Regions from separate parts of the Priestia sp. YIM B13486 genome, predicted to be linked through region 3. Evidence: riboswitches for the same ligand, from Rfam matches in the RefSeq annotation. Region 3 holds a riboswitch; each other region holds the start of a gene.
What was found. Region 3 has a riboswitch for thiamine pyrophosphate ahead of thiM (hydroxyethylthiazole kinase). Riboswitches for the same ligand answer to the same signal wherever they lie in the genome.
Positions count from the first base shown of each region.

Region 1: it holds a riboswitch for thiamine pyrophosphate, as region 3 does, so the genes downstream of both, ACFX4G_RS13365 (acetylornithine deacetylase) here and thiM (hydroxyethylthiazole kinase) in region 3, are expected to answer to the same signal.
Region 2: it holds a riboswitch for thiamine pyrophosphate, as region 3 does, so the genes downstream of both, ACFX4G_RS23250 (thiamine phosphate synthase) here and thiM (hydroxyethylthiazole kinase) in region 3, are expected to answer to the same signal.

Region 1 covers NZ_JBHZOZ010000004.1:268,329-271,608, forward strand. The annotation lists gene tenA (thiaminase II) at 1-582, opposite strand, end outside; gene ACFX4G_RS13365 (acetylornithine deacetylase) at 588-1,865, opposite strand; TPP riboswitch at 1,980-2,082, opposite strand; gene ACFX4G_RS13370 (MFS transporter) at 2,259-3,280, opposite strand, start outside.
Region 2 covers NZ_JBHZOZ010000012.1:74,464-77,743, reverse strand. The annotation lists gene thiO (glycine oxidase ThiO) at 1-1,128, opposite strand; gene thiS (sulfur carrier protein ThiS) at 1-4, opposite strand, end outside; gene ACFX4G_RS23250 (thiamine phosphate synthase) at 1,112-1,735, opposite strand; TPP riboswitch at 1,858-1,959, opposite strand; gene ACFX4G_RS23245 (hypothetical protein) at 2,122-2,337, opposite strand; gene crcB (fluoride efflux transporter CrcB) at 2,385-2,774, opposite strand; gene ACFX4G_RS23235 (fluoride efflux transporter FluC) at 2,775-3,173, opposite strand.
Region 3 covers NZ_JBHZOZ010000002.1:390,126-393,405, reverse strand. The annotation lists gene ACFX4G_RS06150 (pyridoxamine 5'-phosphate oxidase family protein) at 54-482, shown strand; gene thiE (thiamine phosphate synthase) at 510-1,154, opposite strand; gene thiM (hydroxyethylthiazole kinase) at 1,168-1,974, opposite strand; TPP riboswitch at 2,051-2,159, opposite strand; gene ACFX4G_RS06135 (MFS transporter) at 2,352-3,280, opposite strand, start outside.

The sequences.
Region 1 (3,280 bases), on a different contig from region 3:
CTTTTCTAACTCCGCTTCTGATTTGTCTTCAGTAAGTGAGTCGAATAAATTAATACACCATGTCGCTAGTTCTCCAAATTCTTCTGAGCTATACATTTCAATCCACTCACGATAAAACTCATTGTTAGCTCCAGGCTTTTCACTGAGTTCTTTTCCTATTTCCCAATAGCTCCACATACAAGGCAAAAGAGCCGCCACTAATTCAGCTAATGTTCCGCTTTGACCAACGTGCAGCATATAGTGTGTGTATGCAAGCGTTGTAGGAGATGGCTGCGCTTTTTCTAATTCTTTTTCGCTGATTTCAAATTTCTTGGCATACTCACGGTGCAGGCTCATTTCTTCGTTTAATGTAGAATCCAAAAGTGCAGCAAATTTCCCCATCGTTTGAACATCGGTAGCTTTCATGGCTCCAATCGCAAATAATTTAGCATAATCAATTAGGTAAAGGTAATCTTGAATCATGTAAAAGCGAAACTTCTCCTTTTCAAGCGTTCCGTCTCCCATTCCCTGTACAAAGGGATGATTATGATTTTGACGCCAAATAGGCTGCAGCTTTTCGTATAATCGTTCACTAAATTTCATGATGATCACTCCTTATGCGTATGCAGCCACGTATAAATGAACTGCACCATCACTTTTGTATATTGAATAAGCTGATTCATATCTAATTGTTCATTCACAGCATGTGCATTTGCTAAATTTCCCGGACCATAAATAGCTGCCGGAATTCCCGCATCAGCTAGCCAACCGCCATCTGTTACGCTAGTTGACACATCGATTGGGGGCTTTTTCCCTTCAATTTGTTCATGAGTATTTGCAAGCAGCTGTACTCCAGCGTGATTTTCATCAATTTCTAATGACGGGAAGATTTCTCCTCTGTCTTCAATCATTGATGTGCCTCCCCATTCAAAGGTTGGCAGGTTATCTTTTAACCATGGATCTGCTTTTGCAATAGCTAAAATGTATTCTTCCACTTCTTTTGATACTTGGTCGTATGATTCATTGGGATAATAGTGAACGGTGATCCACAGCCTGCATTCATCTGCAATAAACGCAGCATGCCTTCCCCCTTCGATTACTGCTGGATTAATCGTATTTGTTCCCGGCAAAAATCCTGGATAGCTTTTTGTAACAGCCCAGTGGCGCTCCAATTCTTGCAGCCCTCCGATCACTTTTGCCATCTTCTCAATAGCACTCGCAGCTAACAGACCTCCTCCAGCATGAATCATACTTCGGCGTGTACCGTCATGATAGGTTTTACTGCTTTTTATCGTAATCCATCCCGTGATCACTCCGCCTTGACCTTGAATATGTAAATCACTCGTATCAGCAACAAGCGCAAAGTCAGCTGTATATCCTTTCTGACAGCATTGCAGCGTACCTGCCTCTCCCACTTCTTCTCCTACAACGGATTCAAAAATCAAGTCTCCCGGCAGTTCGATTCCTGCTTCTGTTAAAAGCTGGACTGCAAATAATGCTCCTGCCAAGCCGCCTTTCATATCAGCAACTCCGCGTCCGATTATCATGTTGTCTTTTACCACAGCTTCAAACGGATTTGTCTCCCACTTTTCATTTTCTTGTACCTCAGCTACATCCATATGCCCGTTAATAATTAAGCTTTGATAGTCAGCTGATTTTTTCCCTTTTAACGTGCCCACTACAATAGGATCGTTGCAATATAAATCCCACATATCGATGGAAAAACCGCAGTTTTTAAGGAAATCTGCTACGTAACGCTGCGCTTCATGAGAATTTCGTGCAGGAGGCGCCGGCGTTTTATATGAAACAAGCGTTTTTACTAACTGGATTAGCTCCCCTTTGCGCTCCTCTACCTGTTTGACAATCAAATCAATTGTTTCTTCCATGTATGACACCTTCCTTTACGCATAAAAAAACACTTCTTTCGCAGGAAAGAAGTGTTTTTGTTTATATACAAAAAATTATTATAACGAGTTCGTAAGGAAATACCATACAAAACATCCATTACAATACCTCTTTCCTACGCTAGTATTACCTAGTTCAGGTTATAAGGGTTAAGACTTCTCGTCTCTCTCAGCTTAGAAAGCACCCCTAGTGGCGTTGTATCTCTATAAAATTAAACGATTATCATATGTTTACCTGTAATAGTTTTATCATAGTAAAGCGTTTTATTCAATAGAAAGGTTCATGATTCAGCAATGAAAATAGTTTCCTTTTTAGTAAAATAAAAAGCACACACCTTTTTTAAGCAGTGTGTGCTCTTTACTTTTATAAGCTTACTAGTTAGCTATCGGCTTCTTTAAAAATACACCGTAACTAATAGCGCCAATTAAAAGCAGTCCTGCGCCTAATAGGAACACCGCTGTAAAAGTTCCGGTTGCATCTAATATAAATCCCGTTACGATAGGAGCCATTGCTGCTCCTAAAAACCCTCCAAAGTTCTGAATAGCGCCGAGTGAAGCAACTTGTTCCTTCGGTGCAACATCCGCCGCTAGAGTCCAAATGACACCTGATGGCAGCTGTGACGCGAAGTAGCCAATGGATAATAAGACAATACTCAAAGCTGCATTATCAATGAAAGGAACGGGTGCCACCGATGCTGCTGCTAAGATCGCCCCGCCTACAATTGGAATTTTTCTTGCTGTTACTGCAGGAACTCCTTTTCGAATAAATCGATCAGAAATTGCACCGCCAAGTAAAACTCCTATAATTCCAGCTAGAAACGGAATAGCAGCAATCCAGCCCGTTTGTTTTAGGCTAAAACCGCGCTCTGTTTCTAAATAGCTTGGAAGCCAAGTTAAATAAACCCAAATCGTAAACATAATTCCGAAATTCCCGATAATCATAAACCATGTGCTTTTATATTTAAAAAGCTGTGACCATTTTGCTTGTGAGATAGGACTGATTTCCGTTTCTTCTTTAGGGGCAGTTTTCACTTTATTGGCGATATGATCTGGATCACGATAGATCTTTAGCCAAACAAACATCACAATAAAGCCGGCTGCTCCTATAACAATAAACATTCCTCTCCAACTCATTGTTAAAAGCAATACTGTTAACAGCGGCGGAGCAATTGCATTAGCAATTTGAGACCCTGTGTTAATAATAGACGTAGGCAAGCCGCGCTCTTCTTTTTTAAACCACCTTTCCGTCACTTTAATTCCCGATGTAAAAAAAGGAGATTCCGATACACCTAGAAGCATTCTCATAGCATAAAGAGCTGAATACGTGTTAGTAAAGGCACTTGCTACCGTTGCCACAGACCATAGTCCGGATGCCCATGCAAACATTTTTTTGGGTC
Region 2 (3,280 bases), on a different contig from region 3:
TCAATGAACTCCCTCCATTACTCTTGTTAGCTGAAATGATGTAAAAAATGAATGATTCAGCTTTTTCCCTAACAAAGCATCAGCCATAATTTTTCCAGTTGCAGCACTTAATAAAATACCGTTTCGGTAGTGGCCAAACGCCATGTGTAGATTCGCTATTTCAGGATGCTCTCCTAAATAAGGCCAGCCATCATTTGTTTGTGGACGAAGACCAGCCCATGCTTTTTCAAATGTGGCTTCTTTAATAGCTGGCAGAAGCGCCGAAGCTTTATTCAGCAAAAATTGAATACCTTGTGCAGAAACCGTCTTGGTAAAGTCATGCTGTAGCTTAGTTGCCCCGATTACGATTCTTCCACCAGTCTTAGGCACTAAGTAAAAACCTTCATCTAAAAAAATCGTTTTAGAAAGCAGCGGCTTATGACTTCGAAGAGCAATACACTCCCCTTTTACGGGAAACACGCGACCTAAATGTTCAGAAGAAATAAAGCGTTTAGCCCATGAGCCTGCTGCAATAACTACTTTTTCTCCGTAAAAAGAGCCTCTGGACGTCTGTACACCTTTTACTGTTTCATTTTCCATAATAAGAGAATGAACATCACAGTATTCGAATATATCTGCTCCGTGATACAAGGCTCCATGAGCAAGAGCTTGCGTTAACTTAGCCGGAGCTAGCTGGCCGTCCCCCGGTATTGTAATGGCTCCGTATATGTCTGGAGAGAGACCGGGTTCTAACAAACGCGCTTCTTTTACATCGATCCATCTTACATGTTCATCCCATTGGTGGTGCTGAGCGGCTTTTTTCTTTAATACGTGTGCATCTTCTTCTGTTACAGCGACTTTTAATAAGCCTTTTTGAATGAGCTCTACGTCGATGGCCGTTTTTTCTTTTAGTTCCTTCACCAGCTCAGGAAACATGCTTCTGCTCTTAATAGCAAGGTCTAAAAGAGGACCTTCTTCATCAATTTCAGCTTGAGCACCTAAAATACCAGCTGCTGCACTTGAAGCTTCACAACCAATTTGATTTCGTTCAAGAATGGCCACTGATGCTCCTTGTTTTGACAAATGATAAGCGATAGAAGAGCTGATTATGCCTCCTCCGACTAACAGTACATCATAATGCTGCTTCATTTTCTCCACCTCCAGATGTCCATATATGAGAATATTGTTTAATCGCTTTAAGGGGATTTTGCGCAAGCATGACACCAGACATCACAGCTATACCGTGTGCTCCTGTTTGAAGCACCTCTTTGGCATTTACAGGTGTAATTCCTCCAATGGCAATAACCGGTATCTGTACAGCATCTACTACTTCTTTTAGTGCTGCTACCCCTCGACTTTTTAATCCTTTTTTTGAATGTGTTGAATAAATATGTCCGTATAGAATGTAGTGGGCACCATCTTTTTCAGCTTCTAAAGCCTCTTCCACAGAGTGAACTGATTTTCCGACAATAAGAGAAGGAAATACGTCTCTAACACACGAAACATCTAAACTATGATAGGCAAGCTGTACGCCTTTTGCTTTTAAAGCATGCGCTACATCAACTCGGTCATTTACAATAATTTTAGAGAGACAAAATGGCAGGCTTTCTAGCAAACATTGAATCTGCTTTGCCGTTTTCTTTTTTTCTCTAATATGAATGGCACCCGCAAAAGGCTCAATAGCCGTTAAAATGTCCCGAACCTCTTCAATTGGCTGCTTATCTGTTGTAACGACATGAAATTTAGGAATATCCATATGATCGAAACCTTTCCGTTCAGAATAAAGAGAAATTTCAATCACTTCATCTTGTGTAGAGGGCTTTATTACATACAAAAAAACCACTCTACAACGTAGAGTGGTTAGCATGCATCGTTATGTAAACATGATCGCCACTTCCCTACGCTGGTACAAACCAGATCAGGTTCAAAGGGTCCGAAATACATTCGTCTCAGCTTCAAAAAGCTCCCCTAGTGATTGCTATTTATTGATTTTGTTTTCGCACTTAAAATTATAACACAACTAGATGTAAATACAATATCTCTTTATGCTCTTACGGCTCTCTTCCTTTTATAGATGTATCTTTTAAGCTTCTTTACTAAGTAAGAGGTCCGGCGCACCTCATCATTCTGCTTTTTATATGATTAGTAATCGGTATAGTCGTCAAATTCTTCCTTGTCTTTTTCCTTTTTCCGATCCCATATAAACAGCAGGAGTAACATAATAAAAGTTAGAATATAAAAACCGTAAAAAATAAATGCCGCCACAACATTTATAAATAAAAATAAAAAACCGATGATCTGACCTGCAACAGCTACAATCAACAAAATGTATTTCCAAACTTCTGCTTTTCTATCCATTCTCTACTTCTCCGTCTTTTTGTTTTTCCCTACTAGAAACGTTCTCTTTACTTAAATAAAAACGTTCCTGCCAGTAAACCGACTGTAAATAAACCAACTGTTCCAAATGCTGAAATCCCCACATACGCCAGCATTTTCCGATAAGATTTTTCTCGAATTAACTGTACGGTTTCCACACTGAACGTTGAAAAAGTGGTAAAGGCACCAAAAAAACCAATGCCAATCATTAAAAATATTGAATCATCATAAGCATGACTCGGAACCTTTCCATAATAACTACCGTAAAAAAGACCAAGCCCAAACGCACCGAGCAAGTTTACAAACAGCATTGATACTGGAAAAGGAGGGTTTGAAACTGTTTTTGTAACTTTTAAACCCAAAAGATAACGGCATATTCCTCCAGCTGCCCCGCCAAGTGCCAAGCTCACTATGCTCATTTACTTCACCTCATGTACTTTCACTAAATTTTTCCCTGCCGCTTCACCGCATAGATAGCCTGCTAAAGCAAGAAGGATTCCACCTACTAAAGAGACCATTACATAAATGGCTCCCCAAAATAAATGGTGCTGAGTGAGAGAAATGACGTCTCCTGCAAACGTTGAATACGTTGTAAAACCGCCGCATACGCCAACTCCTAGTCCAAGCTTTATCCATTCTTTTGGCTTTTTCCACACAAAAAATCCTGTTAATAGGCCTAGTATGAAGCTTCCTAATAGGTTTTCAATTACCGTTCCTATTGGATAGCCCGTATATAATAAGGAAAGATTCAGCAAATAACGTGCATATGTACCAGCGATAGCACCAAAGGCAATTGAGATCAAGTTTATGGCTTTCATCATATCGCTCCGTTTCATAAATTCTTCTTTAAGTGTACCATAAGGAATTTATTTCTACCTTAACATTTAACTATATGTTTATTGCACCAAAAGTCATGAAAAAATGA
Region 3 (3,280 bases):
TTTTATTTATCTTCGATTGAGGAACATAAAAAGTAATAAAGGAGATGGATAAAATGAATGAACAAAAAATTGCTAAAAAAGTAAACGAAGTATTAGAAGGAAATCGTGTAGGAACATTAGCCACAGTTGTAAACAACAAACCCCACTCTCGCTATATGACATTCTTTAGCGATGAAGATGGTATCGCTCTTTACACACCAACAAATATCAATACACATAAGGCAGAGGAAATCGAAGCCAATCCGAACGTGCACGTACTATTGGGCTACAGCGGCGAAGGATATGGCGATCAATACTTAGAATTATCTGGTACAGCTGTTCTTCGTACTGGTGATCAATTAAAAGGGCGTATATGGAACGATCACATGAAAGAATGGTTTGACGGTCCAAATGACCCTGAGTATGTTGTTCTTGAAATTACGCCGAACGAAATTCGCTTTATGAATGAAGGCGAAGAAACTCCTCAAACTGTTCAGCTATAATAAAAAAGCGCACACTGTGCGCTTTTTTTATTTTCTTACCGCTTCTTTCAATTGAGCTGCTTTTTCTTTTGGAGACGCTGCTAAGCTAATCGCGGTAATAATAGAAACGCCATCTGCACCTGCTTCTACTACTTGTTTGGCATTTTCAGGCGTGATCCCGCCGATTCCTACAATTGGAAAGTCAATATTCTGGTTTCGCACTTCTTCAATTAACTTTGTACCTTGCACTGCTTTTGCGTCTTTTTTTGTAGAAGTAGGAAAAACAGGTCCCATTCCTACATAATCCGCCCCGTCTTTTATCGCTTGCTGCAGCTCTTGTACATTATGAACAGAGACGCCCACAATTCCTTTTCCTATTTTCTCTCGAACAATATGAGCTTTTTCATCTTCTTGTCCAATATGAACGCCATCTGCTTGTAAGCGGATCGCTAAGTCCAGATCATCATTCACCACAAAAGGAACGCTGTGCTGCTGACAAATTTGCTGAAGTTCCTTCGCCAGCTGATATTTCGCTTCTCCTGTTAAGGCACCCTCGCCTTTTTCACGGAATTGAAACACGGTAACGCCGCCTTCAATTGCTTCTTTCAACACTTCTTTCGGATCTTTTTTACAGTTATTGCTGCCCATTATAAAATAAACTTGCAGCAGCTTTTTGATTTCTTCATTTGTCATTTTCCGGCTCCTTTTAACGTTGATGTACTCTTGCATATGATTCAATATCCTGCCCAGATAAAAGATGAAGCTGATTTAACAGCTCAATTTGAAAGCTTCCCGGCCCTTCTTCACCTTTTTTCGCTGCGGCGATTTCACCTGCCACTCCGTAAAAACTTAAAGCAGCAACGCTTGCCTCGACATATTCTTTTTCTACAGCAGCGAAAGCTCCTATAATTGATGTTAGCAGACACCCAGTCCCCGTCACTTTCGTAAATAACGGGTGACCGTTGTCTACTGTATACGTTTTGTTTCCATCTGTGATTACATCTTGTTTACCCGTGATAACAATCACCGTATCTAATTTGTTCGCTGCTTTTTCAGCAAGTTCAATGACGTCTCCTTGCCCTTCTAATGAATCAACGCCTTTAATGAGCCATGACTCGCCTACGACATTCGCAACTTCAGCAGCGTTACCACGAATAACTGCCATATTTAATTCTTCTACAAGCTGACGTGCTACTTCTGTACGAAACGGTGTCGCTCCGGCTCCTACAGGATCGAAAATAACCGGCACGCCATTTTCATTTGCTGATTTTCCTGCTATTCTCATCGCTTCTACTTCTTGAGCCGTCAGTGTACCCATATTTAAGACAAGCGCTCCGGCGATTCGTGCCATGTCAGCCACTTCTTCCTTCGCATAAGCCATAACAGGTGAAGCTCCTAGTGCAAGCAGTCCATTTGCTGTAAAGTTGGTTACCACAACATTCGTAATATTATGAACAAGCGGACTTGTATCTCTTACTTTTTCTAATTGAGCTGAAATTTTACTAATATCCATGTTTTTTTCACTCTTTTCATTTAGTTTTAACACTGCAAAAAAAAGACAAAAAAGCACCTTGCATGCGCAAAGTGCTTTGGTATGTACTCACATTCCCTGCGCTGGCATTATCCAACAGGTTCAAATGGTCAACAGGCGTCCCTGTACTCTCAGCCTGCCCCGCGCAAGCTCCCATACTATTCTTGTTACGTTTAAAGTTTACTATTAACCTTTTTTATTTGCAACCATTTCACTGTTTTGCCGATAAAATAAAGCTTCTCTATAGGGTGAGTGGCGCTTTAAACCTTACACCATTCCTAAAAGAATAATCAATAGACCTCCAGTAAGCTACTCGAGGTCTTCAATTCCCTAAGAATTCTATCATTTTTTCCTTATGGTTATTTCTCTTGAACCGCTTGATTTCTCACAGCTGTTTTTCTGTCCTTCCCTGCTCTTAAAGATAAAAGAAAACAAAGCAGCAGTACAAGTGCAGCTGATACGTACGGATAATTAATGTTTATATCAAAAAGAAAGCCTGCTACAACGGGTCCAATAATATTCCCAAGACTTGTATAAGCAGAATTTAGTCCGGCTACATACCCTTGGTCGTCTTGTGCCATCATCGACATTTGCGTGCTGATTGCCGGACGTAAAATATCTGTTGCTAAAAAGACGATGAATGTCACAACAATAATAAGCCAGTACGTGTGCACAAACAGCGTAAGTAAAATAAAAAGTCCCGTCATCATCAAGCAAAACGAAATCACTCTTTTTTCACCAAACTTATTTAAAATCCAGCCAAAAATCGTAACCTGCACTACGGCCCCCGCAATAGAGCCAAACGTAATAACAAACGCAATATCTTTGGGCGTAAAGCTAAATTTATGATCAACAAATAGCGAAAAAATCGTTTCATAATTGGATAATCCAAACGATGTCACAAAAACAATAATTAAACTTAGAAAATAAGGTTCTTTATAGGAATTCATAAGCTGGAGTAGCAGCCGATCTTCTTTTGGATTCTCATTGTTTGAAACAGCATGATTTTGTACAGGACGAGACTCTGGCAAAACAAAAAGCGTAATCACTGCAGCCAAGCCTCCTGCTACTGCGGCCATATAAAATGGTACACGCATGCCGTATTCAGCTAAAAAGCCGCCGATACCAGGTCCAATAATAAATCCTGTTGTAATCGCCGCCGTCACATAGCCCATTCCTTTAGCACGTTCTTTAGCAGACGTCACGTCCGCTGTATAGGCCATAACAGCAGGCATAATGAGCGCGGCCCCGACACCGCCTAACATTCTCGATACAAATAATAAAAGAG